Methanococcus voltae: one gene and its partners. The protein of the gene in region 2 binds, or shares a complex with, the protein of the main gene of each other region. Links are inferred from orthologs where the notes say so. Each region holds a gene or a part of one and is shown on either strand. Other genes may lie near its edges.

The links.
Region 1: the proteins of J3E06_RS03190 (region 2) and J3E06_RS04150 are in contact, whole or in part, in a cryo-EM structure (PDB 9H1L), measured with the Methanococcus maripaludis proteins. The link is inferred for Methanococcus voltae from one-to-one orthologs. Residues at the interface, in WP_011170365.1 of Methanococcus maripaludis: Ser79, Ser81, Arg82, His83, His84, Ala112, Gly113, Lys114, Asn115, Ile116, Asn139, Phe140, Glu141, Ser142, Cys143, Gly162, Pro163, Arg178, Arg179, Ala180, Gln181; in WP_104837391.1 of Methanococcus maripaludis: Cys8, Asp10, Ala12, Gly13, Ile16, Tyr17, Arg19, Ile20, Thr23, Cys41, Gln43, Asp44, Pro46, Phe48, Asp134, Asn137, Arg138, Val139, Phe140, Pro141, Glu142, Gly143, Arg145, Glu161, Lys162.
Region 3: the proteins of J3E06_RS03190 (region 2) and mcrC are in contact, whole or in part, in a cryo-EM structure (PDB 9H1L), measured with the Methanococcus maripaludis proteins. The link is inferred for Methanococcus voltae from one-to-one orthologs. Residues at the interface, in WP_011170365.1 of Methanococcus maripaludis: Arg6, Glu8, Gln30, His32, Val33, Met34, Gln35, Tyr39, Leu80, Ser81, Arg82, Leu85, Pro86, His87, Cys90, Asp91, Ser93, Glu94, Arg97, Lys98, Lys102, Pro103, Asn104, Met105, Ile106, Gly107, Ala109, His110, Lys122, Glu123; in WP_011171501.1 of Methanococcus maripaludis: Arg5, Lys6, Glu7, Gln8, Ile9, Val10, Asp11, Cys12, Arg13, Ala14, Val15, Met16, Gly17, Gly19, Glu20, Gly22, Gly23, Leu24, Gln26, Arg27, Gly28, Thr29, Phe30, Ala31, Glu32, Leu34, Asn36, Thr51, Tyr59, Arg62.

Annotation. Positions count from the first base shown.
Region 1 is NZ_JANUCR010000002.1:328,935-331,805, reverse strand. The notes cover bases 24-2,726. They hold J3E06_RS04150 (methanogenesis marker 17 protein), read right to left. Parts: upstream 1,804-2,726; coding sequence 1,243-1,803; downstream 24-1,242. Other genes in these bases: surE (5'/3'-nucleotidase SurE), read left to right, coding at 2,260-2,726; J3E06_RS04155 (hypothetical protein), read right to left, coding at 731-1,132; J3E06_RS04160 (DUF2798 domain-containing protein), read left to right, coding at 427-675. Also shown: more of surE, read left to right, coding at 2,727-2,871.
Region 2 is NZ_JANUCR010000002.1:126,279-129,315, reverse strand. The notes cover bases 35-2,903. They hold J3E06_RS03190 (methanogenesis marker 7 protein), read right to left. Parts: upstream 1,991-2,903; coding sequence 1,079-1,990; downstream 35-1,078. Other genes in these bases: J3E06_RS03185 (carbohydrate kinase family protein), read left to right, coding at 2,346-2,903; J3E06_RS03195 (ribose-phosphate diphosphokinase), read left to right, coding at 199-1,062. In the rest of the region: more of J3E06_RS03185, read left to right, coding at 2,904-3,037.
Region 3 is NZ_JANUCR010000001.1:281,995-285,101, reverse strand. Bases 169-3,107 are described here. They hold mcrC (methyl-coenzyme M reductase I operon protein C), read right to left. Parts: upstream 1,966-3,107; coding sequence 1,372-1,965; downstream 169-1,371. Other genes in these bases: mcrB (coenzyme-B sulfoethylthiotransferase subunit beta), read right to left, coding at 2,637-3,107; mcrD (methyl-coenzyme M reductase operon protein D), read right to left, coding at 1,967-2,446; mcrG (coenzyme-B sulfoethylthiotransferase subunit gamma), read right to left, coding at 577-1,362; mcrA (coenzyme-B sulfoethylthiotransferase subunit alpha), read right to left, coding at 169-519. Outside these bases: more of mcrA, read right to left, coding at 1-168.

The DNA of each region.
Region 1 (2,871 bases), 200 kb from region 2 along the record:
GAGATAGATATTGCTCTTTTGGGTTCTTTTATGTGCAGAGGTGGTTGAGCTTGGTCAAAGGCGTCGGACTTGAAATCCGATGGGGCTTTGCCCCGCAAGGGTTCAAATCCCTTCCTCTGCGTTTTTTTATAAGACGTTATATTCATTAATATGAATATAGGGATTAATTGAATATGTTAATATATCGATGATATGTTACGATACTTTTTTAAGTGGGCTGATAGCTCAGCCTGGGAGAGTGCCGCATTGGCTATGCGGATGCCGCGGGTTCGAATCCCGCTCAGTCCATTTTTAATTTACTTGATTATTAACAATAACTAATTTTTAAACATTGTTTTTAATTATTAATTTTAAATATTAGATATCTTAATATTATTTAATAGCCAACGTATCAATATAATATCCAATATACCAAAATGGTGAATAATGACTACAGAAAAAATAAAAATAAAAACAAACTTTAAACAACAAAATATCATTTTTGGAGTAATTATGGCAACGTTAATGGCCTTTGGAATGTCCCTTGCGATGACTGCGTCTGTTTTAGGATTTAATAAAACATTATTGTATGCTTGGCCATCTAAATTTTTAATAGCGGTTGCTGTAGCAGTTCCTTATTCATTTATTGCAAATCCAATTGCCAAAAAAATAACTTCAAAAATTTTAAAAAATTAAAAATTAATATACCATTACAGTTAAATATAACGTTAAAAATAAAATTAAAGTATATTTATAAATCATATTTTACAATAAAATACACATTTACAAGTATTTCATCAATAGCATCTTTTTTATCATTTGATTCAATTTTATTAAAGATTTCTTCTTTTTCAGAAATATTGTTATCATTATTTGATAAATGAATTGTTTTACATATATCAAAACTCTTAAATAACACATCTACCTCAATATTTTCAGGTAATTGCTTTTTAAAACCTTTTAAAATGTCAAAAAGTGCATTTACAACATTTTTAGCTTGTTCTTTTGTAAAAAATTCTGAATTTTCTGGAATATAGGATATTTCAGTTTTTAACTTTTTGTGGTCTTCTAATTTTAGCCAATAATCGCCAAATTTGGTGCCTTTTATGACATAATCTTTTAATTCAAAGCTTCTTGAGATGGTATTTTTCATAATTTCCCTTTAATTCCTTTTTAAGTTTTTTTAGTTTTAGTATGTATTCTTTTTATCCCCATTATTAATATTCTTATTTTATAATTTCTTATTTTATAATTTCTTAATAATTAATATCTTACGAGTGAATTTTCTAATTTTTCTTTTAAATCTTTTGCTTCCTTCAACCATTCTGGAGCTATTGGTTTCTCTGAAGCTACCATAACAATTGATTTACCGTGTAAAGTTTGTCTAACTCGCATACCTTCAGGAAATACCCTATTCATAAAATCTAATACTTTATCGATAAATTCATCTTTTGCGTCGTATATTTTTGTGTTTAACTCGATATCCGAATCTGTTATTATTTCTAATCTTGAAGGCTGGTCGATCACATTTATTTTTTCCAAGAGTTTTGGAGCATATGTTTCATCTATGATGTTTAACTTTTTAATTACCTTCCCATCTTGCTTTGATTCTTCACTGATTTCTGCAATATCTCTTAAACTAACTGCTCTCGAGGTAGACTTGGGCAATGCCCCTATTGTAAAATAAGGCTCATCTAAATTACAAATCATAACAACTTGTAGTACGGATTTACCTAAAACCAAGTCTTCAAGGTTTGTTTGTATTATTCTATCATATATTTCCTTTCCATCCGGGTCAGTACATTCTACGGTTATCTTTGACATAAATATCCCTTAATAAGTTTATTACAATAATTTTTACGTATTTTACTAATATATTATATGGAATATTCTATTTAAAATAATTTATGAATAAAATTTGAAATATGATTATAAATAACCTCAAATAAATTTAAATAAATTTAAATTTGAGTTAAAAGTTTAAAAAAAGGTGCTCTCAGTATCTGTGAGTTCATCATACACAAAATTACTAAATTGCCATAATCCGATAGTATATGACAGTAATATTTGATTTCAGTAGAGATGACAATCATCATCGAGCATTTAATAATATTTTATACGTATTTTTAATTATTTTTAATTATTTTATATTTAAAATACCTGTCATTTTATATAAAACTTAAACATTTATAATATATTTATAATATTTGAATACAAAATATTATTTAATTTAAAAATAATTAATAATGAATAAAAAATAAATTAAATATTGGTGGTAAAATGGACAAACTTGATATATTATTAGTTAATGACGATGGTATTCAATCAAACGGATTGTTGGAGTTAAAAAATACACTTGAAGATAATTTCGACGCAAATATAACTGTTGTAGCCCCCTCAAATCAGCAAAGTGGTATCGGTAGGGCTATAAGCTTATTTGAACCACTTAGAATAACAAAAGTTAGACTTCCTGACTGTACTGAAGGTTTTGCCGTTTCTGGAACGCCTACGGACTGTGTTGTTCTTGGAATATTTAAAATACTTGACAAAATACCTGATTACGTGGTATCTGGCATAAATATCGGTGAAAACTTAGGTACTGAAATCACCACGTCCGGAACTCTTGGGGCTGCTTTTGAAGGTGCTCACCACGGTGCAAAATCAATTGCTTGTTCATTACAAGTCAAAACAGACGATATTAAATTTAATGAAGGTCACGCACCGGTTGAATTTAGAAATTCCGCCAAAATATTATGCAATGTGCTTAAAAAATCTATTGATTATAACATATTTGAAAGCGGTTGCGATGTTTTAAATGTAAACGTTCCACACGAAGGGGATGAAAAAACACCTTGGGAGATTACCACACTTGCTCGAAAGATGTACACGACC
Region 2 (3,037 bases):
ACCCTAATTAAATTCAGTGTCAAAATTATAATTTAAAACATAATATACTATATTATGATATGTAGTAAATCTTATAATATTATTTTTATTTAATTGATGTATAAAATTGATAATTAGACAAAAATATAAAATATAAAATAAAAAAATAATTAAAGATTAAAGATTAAAGATTAAAAGTAATTCAATTATGGTGATGATATGATTATAATTCCTGGTTCAAAATCTCAAAAATTGGCAAAAAACGTTTCAGAAATTTTAGATTGGCCCTTATCAAGAACTGAAACTAAAAGCTTCCCAGATGGCGAAAAATACATAAGAATCCATAGTAATGTGGAAAATGAAGACGCAATTATAATTCAAACACAAAATACACAAGATGCAATAATAGAATCTATTTTGTTATGTCAAGCATTGAAAGAAGAAAATGCTAAGAGCATTACATTAGTTGTTCCGTATTTAGCGTATGCTAGACAAGATAAAAAGTTCAATAAAGGAGAACCCGTAAGCATAATTGCATTTGCTAAGATATACTCACAATTTTGTGATAGAATTATTACAATTAACCCTCACGAAACACATATCGAGCAATTCTTTGAAATACCATTTATATATGGTAATGCAATACCTAAATTGGCGGAATCTGTAAAATCAGAATTAAACAATCCTGTTGTATTATCCCCCGATAAAGGAGCTATAGAATTAGCAAAAGAAGCTTCAAACATTTTAGAATGTGAATATGATTACTTAGAAAAAGTTAGATATTCACCAACTGAAATATCAATTGCACCTAAAAATTTAGATGTAAAAGGTAGGGACGTTTTAATAGTTGATGATATTATTTCTACTGGCGGAACTATGGCTACAGCAATAAGTATGTTAAAAGAACAAGGTGCAAACAAGGTAATTGCTTCCTGTGTCCACCCAGTATTAATTAATGATGCTTTAAACAAATTATACAATGGCGGAGCAGACCAAGTGATTGGAACGGATACTTATGCCTCAGAAGTTAGTTTCGTAAGCGTAGATACCATTGTAGCAGATGTTTTAAAAGAATTATATTAAAAAATAATTTAAGAACCTATTCATTAGATTCTTCCATTACTTCAGACTTTGATTTTAATTTAACGAGTATATAATTTTTAATTAATGATTTAGAGATATATGCAATATCTTTTAAAACATAATTATCTATTTTTAAATTTTCAATTTTTTCATGAGACCTGTCATAGTCTAATTTTATTCTTAAACCATCTAATTGAGTCACTATGGGCATAGGTGCAAATATTCCGTGCACGTCTGCAATGTTCTTCTCAATTTCGTCCTTTAAAACTACTGGAGGTATTATTGGAGGGTCGTAGGATAATTCAAGCCTTTTCTCACCTATTTTTTCAGTGATTTTTTCAATCATACTATCTAATGCCCTAATTTCGGAACCTCGCCTTAAACGTTGACTTCTACGTCCTAAATTTCCAATATATGTTTTATCGACTTCAATACTTTGCGGACCCCCTGTAATGATTACAGGAATATCTACCTCAAATAAATGGGTTTTATCCTCGATACAGCTTTTAAAATTTCCCATTACGTAAATGGCAAGGTCGTGCTCTTCAATTAGTCTTTTTTCTTTTTCTTTGATTTGACTTATTGATTTCCCTGCACCGTGTGATAAACCTATCATATTAGGTTTAGCCCCAAATTTACGCACATATTCGGAAACATCGCAAGCTATATGGGGCAAATGATGACGTGATAAACTTGGCGCTACCACTGCAATTTCTATGCCTGCTAAAGGTGTTTCTACAACTTTACCCTTATAATTTTTTGATAAAGCTTTGAATTCCCCTATTTCATCCTCTGGAAATGCTACAGTCATAAAAACATCTAACTGCATAACGTGTTCTTGAATTATAAAACCGCCCACGTCTTCAATCCATTCCTTAAGTTCATTATGCTTGTAAACTCCGCCTTCATACCTAACAATTTGATACATACAATCACCATCACCATAGCCTAATAAAATATATTTAAAGCATTTTTGAATAACTTATGATAATATTTGTTAACACATAGTATAAAATAATTTAGAATTATAATTTTGATATTTGCTAATTCATATGTAAATTCATAGGTAATATATATTAAAATATAAAAGATATTATTATATTTATCGTCGTTTATTAAACTAATGTTTCAATATTGATTAAATTAATTTATATATTTAAAATGATAATCATAATAAGATGAAAAATATAAAAATTAAACAATGAAATATCTAATTACTAATAAAAATACATTTTATTTTAAATATTGGTGATAAATTGGAAAATTTAGAGAATAATGGGGATATTATTAAAAAAGGTAAAATAAATGTTGTTGGACACGCTGCAATTGACTATATTTTTGATTTAGAAAAATTTCCAGAACTAAACACGTCAGTACAAATTCCGAGTGCTAAAAAATATTATGGTGGTGCTGCAAGTAATGTAGCAGCACAAATTGCTAATATGGGCGTTAGTTCATCATTAATATCTTGTGTGGGGACAGATTTTATTACCTCAGGATATGAAGAATATTTAAAAGAATTAGGCGTTTCATTAGACTTTGTATATACATCCACAGAAGAAGAGACTCCGAAAGCTTGGATATTTACCGACCCAGATGCTAATCAAATTACCTATTTCTTATGGGGTGCTGCAAAACACTACAAAGAAGTAAGTGTACCAGATTTTGATGGAGATATTGTACATTTATCAACAGGCGACCCCGAATATAATATAAAATGTGCTAAAAAAGCTAAAAAATTGGGGAAATTAGTTTCTTTCGACCCGGGACAAGATTTAACATTATACAGTGCGGAAAATTTAGAAGAAATAATTAATTATGTAGATTTCTTATTTATGAATCATCACGAATACGGGAGAATAATGGATACAATAAACAAAACTCCGGAAGATATGAAAAACAAGCTAAACTACTTAATTATAACATACAACAAAGATGGTAGTTATATCTACCACAATGGAGAAGAGATAAAAGT
Region 3 (3,107 bases), on a different replicon or contig from region 2:
GTCACCGGTGAATATCTTAGCATAACAGTCCCAAGCTAATGAAGGGTGAACTTCTACCATGTGCTCTTGAACAACAGCTCCCCCTGGGAGTGAGTGGTTAATTGTGTGCATGTACTCGTTGATTGTTTCAGGAGTTACTTCTACACCCAATCTTTTTTCAAGAACCATGTGAGCTGTATCCATACCTACGATAACAGTTCTTCTGATATCGTCCCATAATTGCTGGATTGCAGCGTTGTTCATAAAGTGTAAGTCATCGCCTTCTACATATGAATCAGTGTTTGAAACTTTGTAAGGCATTAATTTTCTTTGTCCTAAAGGTACACCAATATCTGGGTTGTACATAGGAATTCCGTCCCTTTTCTCAGCAACAATTCTTTCGTTTTCTGCAAAGAATTCTTTCTTCCTTTCTGATTGTTGCCATCCACCGTATGTATAGAACTTGGTGAATTTTTCTTTAGGGTCTTCTTCAAACTTTTCTTTTAATGCTTTTAAGAATAATCTTTTTTCAGCTTCCATATAGGTTCACCTCAAGATTTATGAGAGGTTTTTCTCCCGTAAGGGTGGTGTATTTAATTATAAGTATGCGTCGAAGATTTCATTGAGTGGACAGTATCCACCAAGTGTTCTTGCTCTGTGTATTCTTTTAACAACTTCTACAACTTCCATGTCGTCTCTCATAGCAACGCCATCTTTTCTGTAGATTGTTGTAATTTCTTTTAATTTTTCTTGAGGTACTGGTTCTCCTACATCAACAGGTTCGTCCAATGGTCTTCCAACCTGGTCTTTAACATATAATATGTGTCCTGTTGCTTCGTCAAACTCGTATCTTTGTAATGCATCGAACATTACTCCGTTTTCATCTAATCTTAATGAGTGCCCGTGTACAGTAGCTCCTCTAATACCTGTTGTAGCAGGGTCAAATAACTCTGTGTCAACTAAGTAGTTTTTAGAGATAGCTTCCAAGTTGCTTTCTCTTAACTCAACAACTTGTCTTCCTGATAATGTACCACAATCTACTCCTCTAAATCTTGACATGTAGAGTCTTGATCTGTCGTATGGTTGTGATGGAGCAAAGTACATTGAGTCTGCAAACTGAATGTATCTAATTCTGTGTCCTTCTTTTGCACCGCTGATAGGTTCTACTAAATCTCTTACGTAGTCTTCAGCTAAGTCCATTTCTTCTAAAGGTGGGTGAACGGTTTTGTAATCTTCACCTGGTTGTCTGTGACCCATTATTTTAACAACATCTTCATCTGGAATTTCTCTTAATTTTTCCAATTCAAACGCTGGGTTAATGTGATTTCTTCTGTTCTCAGCAACTTTTGTTGCACCAGGGTAGAACTGAGGCTTGTATGCCATAAGATCACCTTATTTCAAGTGTTTTTTTATTTTTTCAATAATTTCATCAATTTTAGATTGTGGTGATGATTCTCCTCTTACAACTCCAGTAACTATTTCAACAATAGTTCCTTTAGTTTTAGGTTCTACTGGGATTACATCAGCAGTTTTAATTCCGATTTTAGCAAAGTCTTCCATATCAATAGGTGTCTGGCAAACAACTATCGTAGGTATGTTAACGTGTCTTAAAAACAACCTTGCTTTATAAACAACGTGGCTTTTAACGTTTCCAAAGTGAATAACGCATAATTTATGCCTATTTACTTGCTCTACTTCCTCAGGTTTTAAACCAAAAGTTGAACCTAAACTATTTGGTGCATCTGCTGGAAGTCCGCTACCTGCATTTAGTACAAGTACACTTGTTTGAATACCAGATTCTCTGATTCCATAGGTAATTTCGCAAACAGGTTTTGTGATATGTCGTCTGCCGGGTGACATTGCAACTACTACAACATCATTTTTTAGACCTTCAGCAAAGGTTCCTCTCTGAGCTAATCCGCCACCTTGGCCTAATCCCATTACAGCTCTACAGTCAACAATCTGCTCTCTCCTACCTACTGGCAAATTATTCACCCTTTTCGCTTTTAGGAATAAGTGAAACGGAGTTCTCAAATCTACTTCTTGGGTCTGTAACACCAAGCATTCTTTTATCAATGCTATTTACGAAACTTTCACCGTATTTCAAGTAGTCAGTAACTGTTGGTGAATCTTTTATAAATCTTCCTTCTGATACTCTGTATCCGAATGGGAATAATTCATTACAAATTTCATCAATTTTAGACAATTCATTTTCATTGTCTAATAATATCCAAAATCTACCTACTTGTAAGGTTAATTGAACTTCGACACCATTCACATTGATGAGTTTCCTCTCACTGTGATTAACGGGTGCCCCTTTTGCAGGTCCATAACCAACTTTTTGAGGTAAGGATTCGCCATGTAGTATTACTCTTTGAACGGTTTCTAACTTATAAGCACTATTTAGGAATTTTTCCGTAGTAGTGGCTTTTAAGAACCTATGTGGAAAGACTTCAATTTCAATCATTTTTTTACCTATTATTCGATTATTTCAAAATATAATTAAACACAATTCATAATATAATTTACAATTATAGTTTATCATTGTCCTTTTTTATATTTTTACTAATTTAATCGATTTTTATCAGTAATATAAAATTTAGAAATTAGATTTTCGGAATTTATTAGTCATAATTTAATAAAATTCAAATATCTAATTAGAGTTTATCTTGAACTTCTAAAGCACCTTCAATTACGTATTTTAAAGGTTCTCTGAATTCATCAAATGCTGAGTATACTGTACCAACTAATGCTGAAGTTTTTTCAGGTGAGAACATCTGTGTACCAGCGTCCATACACATAGCTGCACATACAGGAGGTATAGCAAATCCTTTTGAGTGTCTTGTTACAACGTGGTTACCGTTGAAGATACCTGGTCCTCCACCACCGTAAATAGAGTGTGAGAAGAATGAGAATCCTACTGCAGTACCCATTGATCTACCGTAATCTACACCAGGTAAACCAGTTTCGTACTCAATAATGTCGTTGTAGTATAAAATAGTTGAAGCAACGTTTTGTGCAGCTCTAGCAGCACCACAGTTAACCATAACTGCAGCAACTAAACCAGCAGCAGCGTATGCGTTCCATTTGTTTACATCAGCAGGTTTGTACATGTTGAATCCTGAACC